Regions from separate parts of the Lentilitoribacter sp. EG35 genome, predicted to be linked through region 3. Evidence: predicted binding sites of a transcription regulator. Region 3 holds the regulator's gene; each other region holds the start of a gene.
The links. Region 3 encodes LexA, which represses DNA repair genes until DNA is damaged. Its sites were predicted from a motif close to TGTTCNNNNTGTGTTCNG; they were not measured.

Region 1 (6,488 bases), on a different contig from region 3:
TCTTAGCCGCGTTAGCTAATCAATTTCGCTGATAGTGGCCGACATTTTGAAAATAAATCGTTGATGTTGCCATTCTCGCGCGACTTATTGTTTGAAGAAAGTTGCATTTTCTTGAAATCAATTGCGATATGACCTTCAAAACTCCATGATTTGTGCATAATATCGCCATCACGTTTGGTAACAATGTCGAATCATTGAGTTAATAAAGGCTTCGTTTATGCGCAACAAATTGCTTCGCTCCTCCATATCGCTGTCACTGATGGTTCTGATGGCATCCGCCGCCACGACAATTTCTTTCAACGATGTGCGTGCGGCCAAGAGTGAAAAAGAGGTCGTTGACCTTGTTGCGGCAGATATTCCTTCATTTACAGGCGCATATCTATCGGGCCAAATAGCGGATTCAGATAGTGACATCGAAAACGCAATTGATTTTTATAACCGTGCGTTAGAATTTGACCCTGAAAATCGCGAAGCAAAACGAAGACTGTTTACAACACTTATTATTTCCGGCGACTTTGAAACAGCAAGCGGTCTTGCAGAAACCTTAAAGGATGATGCCGAAGTTGCTATGCTGGCCGAACGTGCGCTAGCCGTTAGATCAATACAAAAGCGTGAATATCGTCGAGCAGATAAATTTTTAGATCTCGAAGAGACTAATCCGGTCGATAAATTAATCAACCAACTTCTTTCTGCGTGGGCCAAATTTGGTGATAATAAAGTAAAGGAAGCCATTGCTCAGGTTAAAGGCCTTGAAGGACCAACATGGTATTCGGCATTTCAAGACTTCAATCTTGGTATGATGGCAGCAGCCTCTGGCGACTATGAAGCGGCGAAGACATATTTTGGTTCCTTAATCGCAAATCAAGATGCAATTCAAATCGCGCCCGATACTTACCTTCAAGGGGTTATGGCTCTAGCTACTTTGCACAATCAGGATGGTAAGAAAGATGAAGCACTTGCTGTTTTAACCGATACTATCCGCGCAGCATTTGCACCAGCTGATGCGCTTAAAAAGAAAATAGAACAAGATATTGAAACCCCTTATTCTGTCGCTAATGCCCAATCTGGTGCATCCTTTGCCCTTTATACAATTGGCGCTGCACTGAACCGTGAAGGTAATGAAGATATTGTCGCTCTGTATCTTCAATTCGCCCGCGCACTTGATGTCAAAAATGCAGCTGCCTTGGTTATGCTTGCGGAGTTAAAAGAACAACTAGGACAGTCGGACAAAGCAATTGCTATTTACCGCACTGTACCGGACAACTCACCTATGAAACGGCTTTCAGAGTTACAGCTAGGCCTCAATCTTGCTGATGTGGGCCAAGTCGAGGAAGCCCTTGCGCATATATCGGAGCTCATTAAAGCTTATCCAAACGATATCCGCGCCTATCTTGGTTATGGTAATATTTTATCGCGCGAGAAGAATTATCAAGCCGTTGTTGATAATTATGAGAACGCAATTAAGGCCGTTGGACCAATTCATGATCGCACCCATTGGAATCTCTTTTATCAATTGGGTATTGGTTACGAGCGCTTAAAGGTTTGGGACAAAGCTGAGAAAGCTTTCTTACGATCACTCGAGCTTTCGCCAAACCAACCAAGCGTCATGAATTACTTGGGCTATTCTTGGGTTGATATGAATATCAAACTCGAGGAAGGTATAGATATGATCAAGGCTGCCGTCGATCTTCGTCCGAACGACGGCTATATAGTGGATTCTCTCGGCTGGGCCTACTATCGCCAAGGAAAATATGAAGAGGCGACGCGTGAACTCGAGCGTGCAGTTGAACTTCGCCCTGCTGATCCAACCATCAATGATCATTTAGGCGATGCCTTTTGGCAGGTTGGACGCAAGATTGAAGCAAAATTTCAGTGGGAACGTGCACTACTTTCAATGGCGGACTTCGACGAAAGCCAAGTGCCTATCTTAAAACGAAAGCTCAAAGAGGGCTTAACGGACAAAACTGCTGCCAACGATGGCTAATAAGGTTTTATTTGAAGATGCACCAGCAAAGGTCAACCTCGCACTTCATGTGACTGGCCAACGTGCCGATGGCTTTCACCTTTTAGAAAGCCTTGTTGTGTTCACTAAATTTGGTGATCGAATTAGCGGATCAATTTCCGATAAGAATAACCTTTCAATAACTGGCCCATTTTCTACGGAGATGAACGCCTGCGAACCCTCAGATAATCTCATTTATAAAGCGCGTACTGCTCTTGCAGATTTTGCTCTTGCACATGGCATTAGCACACCCCCTATAGCTCTTACATGTGAAAAAAACCTTCCTGTCGCTTCAGGTCTTGGTGGTGGTTCGGCGGATGCTGCGGCGACATTGCGATTACTGATAAAAATTTGGCAGTTGGATATTGCCGAAACTGACTTAACCGCCATTGCGCTCAAACTTGGAGCGGATGTTCCGATGTGCCTCAGTAGCATTCCATTGATTGCGAAAGGCATCGGCGAAGAAATTGATGTGGTCTCAAACCTTCCACAATTTGCGTTGGTTCTTGCGAACCCTCTGATTGAAGTTTCAACGCCTGGAATTTTTTCAAAACTCAAATCAAAATCAAATCCGGGTTTTGATCATGTTGAAGTGCCATGCGGTTTGGATGATTTTCTTTCAGTATTAAATGGCTACCGAAATGATCTACAAGAGCCTGCAATAGACGTGGCGCCAGAGATCGAGCAATGCCTTGATGCATTATGTTCAACAAAGCCTCTATTCCATCGTATGTCAGGTTCAGGTGCTAGTTGTTTTGCTATATATAAAGATATGGACAACGCGCAGGTGGCTTACCACCTGGTCAAATCTCAATACCCAAATTGGTTTACCACCGCCACACCCTTAAGAGGTTCATAATGTCACGCATAGATGAAACACGATCTTTTATTCCGGTTAAATTTGCCGTTCTAACGATCTCAGATACGCGAAAGATTGATGACGACAGGTCAGGTCAAACACTCGTAGATCGTATCGCAAAAACAGGTCACACACTTATCAATCGGGACATTGTTACCGATGATAAGGATAAGATAGCTGCTCGCGTCTTGTCTTGGTGTAAAAAGGACGACATTGACGCCATTATAACCACTGGCGGAACCGGTTTTACCGGACGAGACGTTACACCTGATGCACTGGAACCATTGTTTGAAAAACGGATGGACGGGTTTTCAACCCTGTTCCACAATCTCTCAGAGACAAAGATCGGCACATCGACTATCCAATCTCGTGCCACGGCTGGTCTAATCAATAGTACTTTTGTGTTCGTTCTTCCAGGTTCGCCAGGTGCTTGCAAAGATGCGTGGGATGGCATTCTAGAGAAGCAATTCGACTACCGTCATTTGCCCTGCAATTTCGTAGAAATTATGCCGCGCCTTGATGAGCATTTAAAACGCGGTGCTGGCTCATAAGCAACTCTAAACTGCCACCTTCAAATAAGCAGCTGGCACCATTTCGCATTCCAGCCTGATGGTTCTTAGACCTTTCACAAGCTGCTCCAAATCCGGAGCAGATACCGCTCTTCCAAGGAATTTATGTTTCGGAACGATTACACCATGTTGTAGTCGGGTCTTAGGTCCAAATATACGTTTCATAATGGGAAGTTTATAAGTTTTAGATGCGCAGAACCGCGCACTCGCATCAGACGTTGCTATATGTTCACCCAATACATCAATCCAACCTATCGCAGGACGTGCTCCAGGCTCAATTAACAAAGCCCACTCACCTCTCATTTTCTGAACGGCATGATCAAGCTGAGCTAAACTACAGAAATTACAGCCCGCAGCGTCTGCAACTATGGAACTTCCATCACTTGATCCCAAATCCAGTATCGTCACATCAGATATTAGACCTTCAACAGCACCAGAGATAAGCGCACTTAGAGTCCGAGCAAGCTCAGCTTCTTGGTTATGGCATTGAACAAACACAGAGATCATAGCTGCGTTCTAACTGATGACAGGATGAAAATCCATAGAATATAATCTGCACTTTGTTCTTGATATGTTCTATTTTCCATGTTAGGAATATATTCAACAGGCGGAATCAAAAAATCATGCGCCGGGAGAACAAAATGAACAACCACAATCAGGATATGTCACCGGGCTATAATCACGCTGATGTCACGCGGCAACTATTGGCTGACCAGAGCATTAAGGTGGACAAGACCCGCCGCCGTGGTCGTGCCGCAGGCCTTAACCCAAGCGGACGTTATGAAATTCAGTCCCGCCATGGTTTTGATGATGGATGGGAAACACTGGAACAACTTGAACCTTTTAAAACCGACGTACAGGTTGAACGGGCACGCAGTGTCATCACACGCAATACATCACCTGATATTCCATTTGACCGCTCTATAAATCCTTATAGAGGTTGCGAACATGGCTGTATTTATTGTTTCGCTCGTCCTTCTCACGCCCATGTTGGTCTTTCCTCTGGTCTGGATTTTGAATCCAAACTCTTTGCCAAACCAGATGCGGCACGGCTTTTAAAGCGAGAACTTGCGAAAGATAACTACATACCCAAGAGCATTGCGATAGGAACGAATACAGACCCTTATCAACCCATAGAACGCAAAATGCGGATCATGCGTCAGATTTTGGAAGTCCTTGCAGAAGCAAAGCACCCTATTGGTATAGTTACGAAATCTGCATTGGTTTTACGTGATATCGATATCTTATCTCAAATGGCGCAAGATGGGCTGGTAAAAGTGGCTTTGTCGATTACCACAATTGACCGCAAGTTAGCACGTGCTATGGAACCGCGAGCTTCAACACCGACAAAACGTCTCGAAGCGTTAGATACTTTGAAGAAGGCTGGTATTCCCACATCAATTATGATCGCTCCGGTTATACCCGGTCTGACTGATTTTGAGATTGAGCGCATTTTGGATAGCGCTCACAGTGTGGGTGTCGAGCAGGCTAGCTATATCCTTCTTCGCTTGCCACGTGAGGTTAGTCCTCTTTTCAGAGATTGGTTATTACGTCATTATCCAGATCGGTACCGTCACGTCATGTCGCTTATTCGATCTATGCGGGGCGGAAAAGATTATGATGCGGAGTTCGGCTCACGTATGCGGGGGAATGGTCCTTATGCGTGGCAGATCAAACGCCGATTTGAAATGACATGCAAACGTCTGGGGCTTTCTAAGCGATTTTCTACACCGCGTACCGATCTTTTTACCGCGCCTGAAGGGGAAAACACTCAACTTAAACTCTTCTAATTTACGCGTCCCCTTGCGCATCATACGGGTTTATTCTCTCCACCGCCTCATGAGAACAAACCGATGCGCCAAGCAGATCGTTCTCTGTCCCCTGAGTGATCTGCACCACAGTCATCTTAGCCGCTGGCTGTGGACCTTGCGAGAGATCGGGTGGGTATGCAATTGTCCCCTTACAGATTGTAATACTCACCCGATTCGATGCCTCAAAAAATTAAACCAAAAACAAGAGATAGTCTTTTTGATATGCCAGAGAAGCCAAACTTCCAATTTGAGCTAGATCTTAAGACGCGTGGTATTTGGCCAGTAGCTGGACTTGATGAGGCAGGACGCGGCCCATTGGCAGGTCCTGTTGTTGCCGCTGCAGTCATCCTTGATGAAAATAATATCCCCGAAGGGCTTAATGACAGTAAAAAGCTTTCGCATAAAAAACGTGAAGCGCTCTTCTTTCAGATACTTGATACTGCAACCGTTGCTATCTGCTCAAACTGTGCACAAACTATTGATCAAACGGACATCAGGAAAGCTTCATTAGATGCAATGCGACGGGCACTAAATGCGCTAGCGGTTACTGCGAATTATGCACTTGTGGACGGAAGAGATATTCCACCAAAACTATCCATACCTGCTGACGCTCTCATTAAAGGCGATGCGCGCTCGATATCAATAGCCGCAGCATCTATCATCGCCAAGGTCACCAGAGACCATATGATGGAACAAGCTGCCACTACATTACCTGAATACAAATTTGAGAGACATGCAGGTTATGGAACGAAGATACACAAACAAGCAATCAAAGAGCATGGCGCATCAATCCTTCACAGAATGACATTTCGCCCTCTTCGCAAAGATTGAGCTTACGTCACTTATTCTTGTGATACACGTCACCATCTATCTCCAGAACATCAACACTGAATGTATCGATTTGCGGCAAAGACTTCATCACGCTGTCCAGAATAGCTTTTGAGATAGCCGATTTTCTTTCAGTCGATCGCCCCTTCAAAAGATGAGCCGTTACATGCACAAAGCTATCAGCCTGATTTCCATAATAAGCATTTAGGATGGCATGCGCACGCAGTTTTAAAGCTTTAGGGCGGATGCAATCAAACTCTATGCACGTATCAAAACAGCTTTCTAGCGCATTATTTAGTTGATCGTCATCAATAGAATCCGACCAATATTCTAAAACTATATGCGGCATCTTGATCTCCAAAATAAAAAACCCGCTGAGAACATATCAGCGGGCTTTCAAAATTCAAATATATAAACGC
Region 2 (6,488 bases), on a different contig from region 3:
ATCGCGCCGTGGCACAGCCATTGCAGCTTGATCTAACTGGCCATCCTCAAGCTTGGCATCCCAGTCAGAGTAATTAATATCAATGGGCCGTATATCGACGCCGTGCTCGCGCGCATCACGAATAAGCTGAGCGGGTGCATAAAACCCCATGGGCTGAGAGTTTAAAATTGCCGCACAAAATACATCAGGATAGTAAGCTTTGAACCAACATGATGCGTAAACTAAAAGCGCAAAAGACGCTGCATGACTTTCAGGAAATCCATATTCTCCAAAACCCTCAATCTGCTTGAAGCATCGCTCAGCGAAATCTTGTTCATACCCATTTCGGACCATGCCCTCGATCATTTTAATCTTGAAAGTATGAATTGTCCCAACACGGCGAAATGTCGCCATGGCTCGACGTAATTTATCGGCTTCACCAGGTGTAAAGTTGGCGGCCACAATGGCAATTTTCATCGCTTGTTCTTGAAATAGTGGCACACCCAAAGTACGACCCAAAACATCACGCAGTTCTTCTTTTGGAAATGTAACTTTCTCAATGCCCTGTCGACGGCGCAAATAGGGGTGAACCATGTCACCTTGAATGGGTCCGGGGCGAACGATAGCGACTTCAATGACAAGGTCATAAAATTCACGCGGACGCAAACGAGGTAACATCGTCATCTGCGCACGGCTTTCAATCTGAAAAACACCTAACGTATCCGCAGCACAAATCATATCATAGACAACGGGATCTTCGCTTGGCAGCGTTGCAAGCGTATAGTCGCGACCATAGGAACTTTTTAAAAGATCAAAAGCTTTTGCTAAGCATGACAGCATGCCAAGGGCAAGAACATCAATTTTTAAAATACCAAGCGCTTCAAGGTCGTCCTTATCCCATTCCACCATGGTGCGCCCGTCCATGGCCGTGTTCATAACAGGCACAACTTCATCCAACCGATCACGTGTAATAACAAAGCCCCCAACATGTTGAGATAAGTGCCGTGGAAATCCGATGAGTTCAGACGCATAATCTAAAACACGTCGTGTTGTGGGGTCATTAATATCAAGCCCTGCTTCTCGTGCTTCTTCTTCCGTCAGACTTTTCGACGACCACCCCCAAACCAAACCGGCAAGCGCAGAAATAACATCATCAGACAGACCAAAAGCTTTACCAGCCTCACGGGCTGCCATCCGAGCACGATAAGTCACCACTGTGGCTGCCAACCCTGCTCGCTCACGACCATATTTTTGATATATATATTGAATAACCTCTTCACGACGTTCATGCTCAAAATCTACATCAATATCTGGCGGTTCATTTCGCTCAGGTGAAATAAATCGTTCGAAAAGAAGATCAACTTTTTCAGGATTTACATCGGTAATTCCAAGACAATAACAAACGGTTGAGTTGGCCGCTGACCCTCGCCCCTGACATAAAATATCTTGTGATCGTGCATAGCGCACTAAGTCCCAAACAGTAAGAAAATATGGCGCATAATCAAGGCCTTTAATCAAAGCCAATTCATACTCAATTTGATCAATTGTTTTATTAGAAATTCCATCTGGATAACGCTCATTTGCACCCTTATAAGCCAGATCGCGAAGAACTTCCTGAGGTGAACCTTCACCAAACTTTTCATCAGGATATTGATAACGCAATTCATCAAGTGAAAATGTAAGTGCATTTGCAAAATTAATCGCATGATCCAATGTTTTAGGATATTCGCGCATGATATGCTTCATCTGAGCATACGATTTTAAGTAGCGTTCAGCGTTTTTTGAAAGACCAAACCCCATGTCATAAACAGGCCTGTGATGCTCAATAGAAGACAATACATCACTTAAAGGACGACGCTCTGGTTGATGCATAAACACATCGTTCGTCGCCATTAAGACAAGATCATATATTTTAGATAGTTCTGCCATCGAAGCAAAACGGAACCTGTCATCACCATCATAATGGGCCACTAAAGCAAGATAGATATTGCTTTTTATATGCGATGCTAAAAACCCAAGATTATCTTTAAAATTGTCAAGCTGTACCGTATGCGAATCAATATCTGGCAAGACACAGAACATTATCTCAGATGACCATTTAATAAGATCATCACGCATTAACTGGCAATCCCCCTTTTCAGATCGCAAATTACCCGCTGTTAAAAGCCTGCATAAGTGCCCCCAGCCTTTGCGGTTTTTGGGATAGGCCAACATATCAGGTAAACCATCATAAAACTGAAGCCGCGCACCTGGATGATAATGAATATCAGTTTCTTTTGCAGCCATATGCGCACGCACAACACCTGAAAGCGTATTACAATCAGCAAGCCCAATATGGCTAATTCCTAATTTTGCTGCACGCACGATTATTTCTTCTGGATGAGATGCGCCTTTTAGAAAAGAAAAATTACTTGCAACGCCTAATTCAGCGAATAGGGATTTAGCAACAGGAGTGATATTTTCATTCACGCAAATAACCCATGCATAAACCACCGCGGCACTAAACCATCACGGTTTTCACTTTCACGTTCATAAAGACCTTCCCGAAAAATCCAAAAACGACGCCCGGATTTATCTTCTACTTTATAATAATCTCGTGTTCGTGCATCCTCACCATTAATCCACCATTCCGCGCCAATACGCTCGGGGCCTTCGGCACGAGCAACTTGATAATGGCTACGGCGCCAACGAAATGTAATCGGCGGACCTTCAGGAACTTCAGCAATGGCCAGAACAGGTTCTGGATTTGAGAACAACCGGATAGGGCGGTTTTTTTCTGACTGAATTTCCTCTTTAGAAAAAGCATTCTTCATTAATGAGATAAAAGAAGTAGCCCGTTCTGGGATAAAGCTTTGATGAAAAGCGGGCTTTAAAACCCGCTCGGCGCCCAACCGAACAATGATTTGATCAGCTAACTCATCAATATCCGTTTGAATATTATTTTTCCCTGAAAATGTCGCCTGCTGATCGGATGTTTCAACGGCCGAAACAATACAAAGACGGATCGTTTCAAAACCCGACCCGGCATCAGCTTCATCATAAATGTTATCAAGTTTTTCTGAAAATAGGATCTTAATACGTTTTGGTTCTCGTGATGGTGCAGAAAGACCAATATCAAGCCGGCGAACTATACCATTTAAGCGGAACAATAAAAGCATAAATTGCTGACCCAATAGACCTCGCTTTTCCATATCATTTTGTAATGACTTAGCCAGTTGTTCAATACAAGTTTCAATATCTTCCTGGCGCCCAATGGGTTCGGCTAATCGACGTTCAACCGATAGGCTTGCAACAGGTAATCGCGGGGAAATAGGTTCATCCTCTTGACCAAGCATTTGATCAAGTCTTTTAAGCAAAAATGGCCCAAACCGTTTAGTCAGTGGCTTACGTGGTGCATCTAAAATATCTTTCACATTTTTAAGGCCAACACGATCAAGAGCAACCAACATATCAAGTGGCAAACGCAATGCAGCCATGGGAAAAGATAAAGCAATTATCCTTGCATTGTCCCATGTCATAATTGTATTTCGAAAATCATAATTCTCTGGCGAATGCTGTCGTGCAAGCCCCCAAGAAAACCCAGGCGTCGGAGCAATTGCTCCTTGCGCATAAACTCCCATTTGATGAAGGCGAGATATCATATCTTTTAGCATTTCTTCTTCGCCACCAAATAAATGTGCACAGCCAGTTATATCTAAGAACAATCCTTGAGCTTTACCAAAAGGTGCATCAAGCCCTACAAGCGGCGTATATCGATCTGCCCAATCAGCCAATGCATTTAAAAAAGCCATATCACCATCATGATCTGCGTGAATTGTTTCAATATTCGGGCACATGGCACGTGCTTCCACCATGCCTTGTCCAAGCTTGAGTCCCAAATTTTCTGCTGTCAGATCAAGCGCAGATAGGCGCATGGCACCTTTTTGTTTCTCCATACAAATAGTTGGATATTCATGGGCATTATTCTCTCGCTTATCCAAACGCCACGACACGCCCCATTTCCTTCGCTTGATTCGGTCCGTTGCCAGATAAGGAAGAGCGATCGACAAAATTCGACGATTGGTATTTGTAAACATCGACATCGGTGTGTTGATCGTGGTCTTGATTTTTTGCCCAGTCTTGATCTGTACGTTTGTGGAAAGATTGTGCATCATGGTTCCATTCCAAGATAAATGATTGAAGAGACGGGCTTTTGCTTTTTTCAAGCAAAAGCTGAAATGCCGAATATTGCAGACTATTTGAAAATTTTTGTTGGCTGGGGAGAATTTTTGAACTGGCAGCAGCAGGCTTAATGAAAATTCGCGTACGAGCAGCCGTTGCTTCTGGCTCCGATGATTGCTTCAAAAGGAAAAATGGCCGCTTTGCAGCTTGCGCCCTTAAATGCAAACGTCGCGTACCAGCCATGTCAAGTTCGCCTGGATTACCACGAACTTCCAAAATCGTGGTCGCAAGTGCAGTTTGCTTAGCTGCAAGTTCTGCTGCCCATAAAGCATCATTTAAAGTACGCGGTTGAACAAATATGCATTGTGATGGATCAATCCCTAAGGATAAAAGCCCGGGAGGATAAATCTGACCACCCTCCAACTTGGCTGAAACCTCACCAATCCATAAAATAGGTAATGTGCCATAAGCGGGTTCCAAATTATAAATCAGTTTTTGCATTTGCTGAGCTAGGATCCAAACGAATCCACTTGCTGAACCCACATGCCGCGCTTCATCTGTACGAAACTCGGTAAGTGCATTTAAAAAAATGCCCCCATCTAAACATTCATCAAGGGATGAGTAGCCAAAAGGAAAGATATAGTTTTTATCTTTCTTATTTCGAATCCGATATGATTTGATGTTTGATAATTTTTCTTGTTCTTTATCTGGTTCGTTTAAACACATAAATTGCCGTTCTTCGATTTCAGCTATTTGCTGTCGAAGCTCTGATAGTTCATGTTTTTTAATACCAGAATTCATCATTTTAGCTTATTTGTTCTTCTTTTGTTCTAATATAGATTCCAGAACTTAGAATAAGAGTCAAGCGACTAAAAGGAATTTATTCCTTATTTATTTGAAGTAAAGAAAGGATCGAACTAACGTTCTTCTGGCTCATGGAACTCAGTATCAAGATCATCAAGCTTTTCGGCCAGAAACCCGCGAGCATCCGCAATAGCCTGATTATATTGCGATGGTCCGATCTGACGTAACATGAAGTCAACAACTTCGAGTGCCCGAAACTCACTCAAATCTTCATCAAATTCATCCTGAAAAAAGCCAGAAAGCGCACGTGCAATGTCTGCTTTGCGATCGTCATTTAATTTAATGCGCATCTTCTTACTCCGTCATATCAGAAATTCATCATTAAAACATTGGCGCTGATGAGTGCAAACGAATAGCAGGCGAAGACCAATGCATATCAAGTCCCGAAAACATAATAGGAGACTTTAATCGCTGAATATTACCCCAAGACGTTTGTTTTATATCAGGTAAAAAATCACTTCCAGCTTTAACAGGTGATGTTCCTCCAAATTTATCTTTGCGCGTAGACTTTAAAAGTTCAGCCGTAGCCGCAAGGGATAGCTTTGCTGACATTGCCTGCCCTTTGGTTTTAAGTTGATTTAATCCTGCTAAAACAGTTGCAGCCATCAAATACCCTGTTGCATGATCAAGCGCCTGCACTGTCATAGGGCGCGGCGTACCAAGGCCAGAAACTTCCATTCCATGCTGAGCAATACCTGTACTCATCTGTACCAAACTATCAAACCCCCGCCGATTACGCCAAGGTCCTGTCCAACCATATGCATTTAGTGAAATATCAATGAGGGACGGATTCAATTTTCGCCGTTCCTCATCCCCTAAGCCCAATTTTTCTAGCGCATCTGCACGGAGCCCATGCACCATCACATCAGCCTCTAAAATAAGCTTCTGCATAATCTCAAAATCCGCACACTTTGATAAATCAAGCGTCGCACATTTCTTACCTGGAGTGATATCAATTACATGATCACCTTCATCCCATAAAGGTGGGTCGATACGTAAGACCGTTGCTCCAAACCCTGCCAAAAACCGCGTTGCAATGGGTCCAGCTAAAATTCGAGTAAGATCAAGGACCTTCAACCCCTTCAGTGGGCGAGCCTGATCAATCGAAGGATTAATCACATGGCGCAATTTAGTACCTTCAAACATTTCTGAAATAATTGGAAACTCTTTAGAAAGGGCAATAGCTTGTGGGTGAGAATTCCACATACTCGTACTCATTAAGTTTGCCGCAGCTCCACCCTCCGAGCTAATTACGTCTTCAAGTTCAGCACCAGACCACGTTTCAACTTGCTTTGCCATTTCGGCGCGATCCAAATCACCCAAGATCTTACAAACAACATTTCGATGATGGGGTGCATTTGTATGCAATCTTATCCACCCATCTTGAGTTTGATAATCACCTGCAAGATCATCCCACGGTGAGGCCAAAGACCAGCGAACCGGGCGCACAGAACTGCCAAGCCAGAAATAAGACAATCGTTGAT
Region 3 (6,488 bases):
GGGTTCACCTTGTAGTCCTCACAAGGGACAGCAAAACACATGCGCAAGAAATTGGCCGCATAATCAAGATCATTTTTCGGGTAAACGAATGGCTGTCCCACATGGTATTTGTATGCCATCGCTGCCAAAGTTGGCAACTTAGCAATCATACGCATAGACGCGACCATGCGCTGATGTGGATCAGTGATATCCGTTGAATCATGATAAAATGAAGACATTGCACCCACACAACCGCAAAGCACGGCCATCGGGTGAGCATCTCTACGGAAACCCGTGAAAAAACGAGACATTTGCTCATGAACCATAGTATGCTTGGTCACACGGTTGTCAAAATCAAGTTTTTGTTCTGCAGATGGCAATTCGCCATGCAGAAGAAGATAACAGACTTCCAGAAAGTCACCTTCACTTGCCAGCTGTTCGATCGGGTAACCGCGGTGCAGCAGTACACCTTTATCACCATCGATGAATGTAATGTCTGAATCACATGATGCGGTAGATGTAAAACCCGGATCAAATGTAAAAGCATCTGTGTTCTTGTAAAGTGCGCTAATATCTATAACATCAGGGCCCAGAGTACCAGAGCGAACAGGGAAGTCATATTCCTTGCCTTCGAAGTTCAAGGTCGCTTTTTTATCTGTCATAATTTTTCCCTTTTGCCGTATCTTATCGCCATAGTCATGGCGAGACTTTCTGTTCTAATTATCATGTGCATTAGCTATACGATTTGCATCTCAATGCCAAGTTTTTATCATAAATATTGTGCAGTGCAATGTATAGAGCGCTTATGCAAACCAAAGGTAATGTTGACAATAGTTGGGCGTGGGTATCATTGTATCCATAAGGGAGCGGTGAAAATCGTTGAGTGGGTGCATTGTCGACCGAAGATGAAAATTATCAAATAGATAAGAGGGAGAGTGCGGACCGTAAAGTTCCTAAAAACCCTATATATATGGATTTAAATCGGTTTATACGAGGCTTGGTGACACCTGCTCCGGCGCCGCTAAAACAACCTGCAATACAAAGATGGCTGGATGAAGAAGTACATTTTGGCCATACATTTCTCTGGTTTCCAATTGCGCTCATTGCTGGCGCATATTTTAATTTCACGCGTCAAAATGACATCCCAATTGCCGCTCTTATTTTGCCCTTTTCAATTCTTTTGACAATTCGTGTCTGCATAAATGGTTTGTCTGTCCGGTCAAAATATATAGTCAGCTTGGGGATGGCATTTATTGTTGGTGCGATTGCCGTCAATTTTGAACACCGGGGTGAGTTTATTATATTGGATCAGTCCGTAACAATCAACGTCGAAGGTCTTGTTATCGCTAAAGAAATCGGGGTTAATGATATGCCTCGATATAAAATTGAAGTGGTTGATACTAGTAATCCAAGAATATTTAGGTCCCCGACTGTCATTCAACTTGTTGCACGTAGTTCTCATAAGGTTTTTGAGGTTGGGGAACCAATAAAAGGACGCGCGCGACTTTCGCCGCCGTCAGGGCCGGTTTTTCCAGGAGGCTATGATTTTTCGTCAGCAGCTCTGCAAAAAAATATTGGGGCCTATGGATTTTTTTACGGTAAACCAGAAAGAGAAGTCTTATCTGCACCTCCTAAATTGGATTTGAGAACCAAATTTCTGGTCTCGGTAAATTGGGTACGAAGCGAAATAGCATATCGAATTAGGCAACAGCTGGATGGGGATGCCGCTGGAATAGCTTCGGCGCTCATCGTATCTGATCGAAGAGCAATAAGTAAAAGTGCTGTTGAGTCTTTAAGAGCGTCAGGACTTGCTCATGTCTTGGCAATATCTGGCCTTCATATGGTACTGGCATCCGGCACTTTCTTTTTTGCACTGAGATTAATACTCAGCTTATTTCCGACACTCGTGCAGTCATTTCCGGTGAAAAAAATAGCTGCATTTGGCGCGATCATCGCTGCAAGTTCTTACCTGACTATTTCTGGAGCTCCGATCTCAGCGCAACGGGCTTGGATCATGCTGGTCATCGTATTGTTAGCAGTATTAATGGAACGACCCGCCATTACATTACGCAATGTAGCAATTGCGGCAATCGTTATAACCGTCATCTCACCATCAGCAGTGATGACACCTGGTTTTCAGATGTCATTTTCCGCTGCAGCGGCGCTCGTGGCCATTTATACAGGTTGGGCAAATTTTTCTGCAGCCTATGAGCGCTCGAGGGGAGGTATCTATGATGGCTTTATATTTCTCGTTCGGTTTTTTATAGGTCTTGCCGCAACTGCAATCATAGCTGGACTTGCAACTGGTATCTTCGCTGTTCAGCATTTCTATCAGTTCGCAGGGTATGGCGTACTAGGGAATGTTCTTGCCATGCCAATTGTCACGTTGTTGGTCATGCCACTGGCACTTCTCTCTGTGTTACTCATGCCATTTGGCCTTGAAACTTGGCCGCTGATGGCAATGGGATGGTCAATTGAAATAGTTATTATGATTGCAGAGTGGGTGGCCAGTTTAGGCAGCAATATTGCAATCGGGAAGCCGTCTCCAATCGCAAGCTTCCTAGCGTCCGTTGGTTTTGTTGTGTTTATCTGTTTCAGAAGTAAGTTGCGTTTTACAGGATTGGCTTTGATTGGGTTCTCAGCATTGGGATTGTTAATGGTAAACCCCAAAATTCCTGACATGTTGATTAGCGAAGATGGCAAGCTTGTAGGAATTCGCAAGTCAAATACAAACCAGTTAAGTATTAATCGATCACGACCATCAAAGTTTATTCTTGATCAATGGTTAGATGCCTATAAGTTTCAGATAGGTAAGCCAATACAGCTTTCTAATAAGCAGAAAGCCAAGGAGTTGCTTTCGGAGGAGGCGGTTGAATTTTGGCCCAAGTTTGATGGACTCTCAAACCAGACCGCGTTTGCGGAGTTTAAATGTGTATCGAGTCAATTCTGCTACTTTGAAAACAGCGAGGTCAAAATCGCAACAATTACAGATCAAAGATATTTAAGAATCGCCTGCGATCGCGCAAATATTGTAATCTTGTCTACAAGGCTAAAAGACGAAAACAGCACTTGCGATAAGAATGTAATGGTGCTTGATCAAAATTCACTGCGAAGAACAGGTTCTCTTGCCCTATATCGCAATCTGGACAAGACGTCTCAATCTACCCTCGATTGGAATATTGTAAGCGCCATTAACAATAGCGTTCGGCCTTGGACATCTCACCGCTATTACGACTGGCGAAGCCGCAGCTACAAAATGCCAAATGGTGAAATCGTCAAATACCATGGCCTCACTAATTTCAAGGCCAACGCACCAGAACTGAATACCAAAACTAATGATAGCGGCGAATAAGACCTACCAATTTGCCTTGAACTTTAACACGGTCAGGTCCAAAAATTCGTGTTTCATAGGCTGGGTTAGCAGCTTCCAGAGCAATTGAATCACCCTTACGACGAAACCGTTTTAGTGTAGCTTCTTCTTCATCAACAAGTGCAACGACGATGTCGCCGGGTGTGGCATGGTTGGTATCTTTAATTACGACCGTATCGCCATCAAAAATTCCAGCCTCAATCATTGAATCACCTTTGACTTCAAGAGCATAATGATCTCCAGATCCAAGCATATCAACCGGAACAGCCACATTATGCGTATTGTGTTGTATTGCCGATATGGGAACACCCGCGGCAATCCGCCCCATGACCGGAACGTTTAATGCGCCGGCATTATCATCATTGGATGCTTTAGGCTTCAAACTCTGTGTCGGTGTTCTATCTTTGCTGCCCTCAATAACGCTTGGCGTAAAGCCGCGCGGCGGAGGTGATGTGTTTTGGTAGCTCTCTGGTAGTTTTATAACTTCAAGTGCACGTGCTCGATTAGGGAGTCTTCGAATAAAACCACGCTCTTCGAGCGCTGTAATTAAGCGATGGATTCCAGACTTAGATGCTAAATCAAGCGCGTCTTTCATTTCATCAAATGATGGAGGTATACCGGATTCTTTCATCCGCTCATGAATGAAAAATAATAACTCTTGCTGCTTACGGGTCAACATATGATATACCTTTGCAAAATGAAACAAATCAAGAACAATTCTTATATGTTCTATATGTGTTCCGCAAGTGTTAAAAAACATTTAAAGAACATTGCTATGAAATTACGTGTTTCACTTGAACAAAGAGGAACATAGACGGAATACATAAATGTTATTGAACAATTGGATCATATTAGATGATGAATCTGGCAGATCCTTGGTTCAGCCGGTACATGTAGATGATTGAAAAATATAATGAATTTATAGATGATTAGTTAAAGCGAGTTGCGTAAGCCTGTTATCGCACTGTTCTATTCTTACTGAACAAGAAATATTTGGTTTTGCTTTGCAAAATTAATTCCAAATAGTTCAACTATCTAACAAGATTACGTCGCAAGTATCGCCCTTTTTCGCCGGTTTTGCATTTGGGGGGCGAATCAAAAGACCATTTGCATCGGCAAAGACACGTACCAGAGATGAATCCTGCCGAGAAAATGGGGTAGCAGTTAGGTTTCCATTTTTATCATATTCGATGCGGGCTCGCATATAATCTTGTCGGGAGGCGTTTTCCGTAAGATCAACTGTAGTTCTCGCTTTTTGGATGACTTGTGTTGCCCGGTTTCCGCTAAGCTTTCGAACAAGCGGTGCTAGAAATAAATTGGCCGTCACTAAACATGATGCTGGGTTACCCGGTAATCCCATGAAACGCATGTTACCAAGTTGGCCAAACATAAGTGGCTTACCAGGACGCATGGCGATTTTCCAAAAATTAAGCTCCATACCCATGTCGATAAGAGCTTTTTGTACCAAATCATAATCGCCAACAGATGCGCCACCAATGGTCACAAGAATATCGGCTTTGCTATCAATTGCTTTTTGCACGCGTGTTTTGATATCATCCAAATTATCGGTAGCTATTCCGAGATCGACAGCATTTGCTCCTGCGCTCGAACATAAGGCCACAACGCCATAGCTGTTAGATGAAATGATCTGGTTTTCATCTGGTGTTCCGCCCGGTTTTACGAGTTCGTCACCCGTTGCCAGAACGTAGACATCTGGTTTTTCAAAAACCGCCATATGTGACTGGTTCATACATGCAGCTAGGGTGAGGGCGGAATAGTCCAGGCGTCGAGATTTTTCCAGCAGCATCTGATTTTCATCAAAATCAACACCTTTGAGCCTGATGTGCCGATCTTTTTGTGCCGGGTCAGTAACTTTGATGACGTTTTCTGCAATGATCTTGGTGTTTTCCTGAATGAGGATCGTATTAGCCTGAGCGGGCACTGGCGCACCTGTGAAGATACGGACAGCCTCACCTTTATTTACAACACCTGTGAAACTTCGCCCTGCAGCGGATTCACCAACAACACGCAATGTCATGCCAGCTTTGCAGGCATCATCATAGCGAACCGCATAACCATCCATTGCTGATGCATTAAATGGTGGCTGCGCGCGGTTGGATGAAATGTTCTGGCTTAAAATGCGACCATGAGCATCGCTGATTGAAACCTTTTCTTCACCCTTAGGTTCAGCACCCTTAAGAAGTCTTGATAATGCTTCGTCAACGGGAAGTAGGCTCATGATGTAGCGCTATCCGATAAATCTGCATGCCACTCGCCAGATTTACCCCCAGTTTTCTTAACAAGACGAATGCCACCGATTTCCATGCCTTTATCCGCCGCCTTAGCCATATCGTAGATGGTTAGGCATGTAACAGAACATGCCGTCAGCGCTTCCATTTCGACACCTGTTTTTCCTGAAAGACGAACGGTAGATGTAATGCGTAAACCGGGAAGTTCAGGTGCTTCTTCAATATTCACCGCGATTTTAGTCAATAGTAGCGGGTGGCAAAGTGGGATCAGGTTTGAGGTCTGTTTTGCAGCCATAATGCCAGCAAGGCGAGCCGTGCCGATAACGTCACCTTTTTTAAGGTTACCCTCGCGAATGAGCGCAAGTGTTTCAGGTGCCATTTTAATTTGACCAACCGCAATAGCTTCTCGCGTAGTCGCAGTCTTATCACCTACATCGACCATAGAGGCAGACCCATCTTCAGCTAAATGTGTGAGTTTGCCCTCGTTCGTCATCATCTATCACCAACTCTTCTGGCTGCCCCTAAAAGCTCTTTAGTCGCCTTGGTAACGTCTTCTTGGCGCATAAGACTTTCGCCCACCAAAAATGTGCTGATATCTGACTTTTGTAAACGCAAACAATCATCATGAGTAAATATGCCGCTTTCTCCAACAAGCAGGTAATCATCGGGTACCATCGCGGCTAAGCGTTCTGAATTGGAAAGCGAGACTTCAAAGGTGCGTAAATTTCGGTTGTTGACACCCAGCAATCGACTATCAAGTTTGAGTGCTCGTTCAGTCTCGATCTCGTCATGCACTTCAATAAGCGCGTCCATACCAAGTTCAAAGGCACAATCCTCTAAAGCCTTAGCCTCATCGTCACTTAGGCATGCCATTATAATGAGAATTGCAT

Region 1: a site for LexA is predicted at 3,992-4,009, ahead of AB2J24_RS13530 (PA0069 family radical SAM protein). Genes of this name have one in related genera too.
Region 2: a site for LexA is predicted at 4,956-4,973, ahead of AB2J24_RS14425 (ImuA family protein). Genes of this name have one in related genera too.

Annotation. Positions count from the first base shown of each region.
Region 1 covers NZ_JBFNGQ010000007.1:154,796-161,283, reverse strand. The annotation lists gene AB2J24_RS13555 (polyprenyl synthetase family protein) at 1-19, shown strand, start outside; gene AB2J24_RS13550 (tetratricopeptide repeat protein) at 218-1,984, shown strand; gene AB2J24_RS13545 (4-(cytidine 5'-diphospho)-2-C-methyl-D-erythritol kinase) at 1,977-2,861, shown strand; gene moaB (molybdenum cofactor biosynthesis protein B) at 2,861-3,412, shown strand; gene AB2J24_RS13535 (glycosyl transferase) at 3,419-3,937, opposite strand; gene AB2J24_RS13530 (PA0069 family radical SAM protein) at 4,072-5,220, shown strand; gene AB2J24_RS13525 (hypothetical protein) at 5,222-5,410, opposite strand; gene AB2J24_RS13520 (ribonuclease HII) at 5,431-6,072, shown strand; gene AB2J24_RS13515 (hypothetical protein) at 6,080-6,418, opposite strand; gene AB2J24_RS13510 (F0F1 ATP synthase subunit B) at 6,488-6,488, opposite strand, start outside.
Region 2 covers NZ_JBFNGQ010000008.1:115,195-121,682, reverse strand. The annotation lists gene AB2J24_RS14435 (error-prone DNA polymerase) at 1-2,448, opposite strand, end outside; gene AB2J24_RS14430 (Y-family DNA polymerase) at 2,445-3,971, opposite strand; gene AB2J24_RS14425 (ImuA family protein) at 3,952-4,944, opposite strand; gene AB2J24_RS14420 (DUF2164 domain-containing protein) at 5,058-5,294, opposite strand; gene AB2J24_RS14415 (CoA transferase) at 5,326-6,488, opposite strand, start outside.
Region 3 covers NZ_JBFNGQ010000005.1:71,768-78,255, forward strand. The annotation lists gene gltA (citrate synthase) at 1-641, opposite strand, end outside; gene AB2J24_RS10470 (ComEC/Rec2 family competence protein) at 872-3,331, shown strand; gene lexA (transcriptional repressor LexA) at 3,312-4,028, opposite strand; gene glp (gephyrin-like molybdotransferase Glp) at 4,377-5,588, opposite strand; gene moaC (cyclic pyranopterin monophosphate synthase MoaC) at 5,585-6,091, opposite strand; gene trpC (indole-3-glycerol phosphate synthase TrpC) at 6,091-6,488, opposite strand, start outside.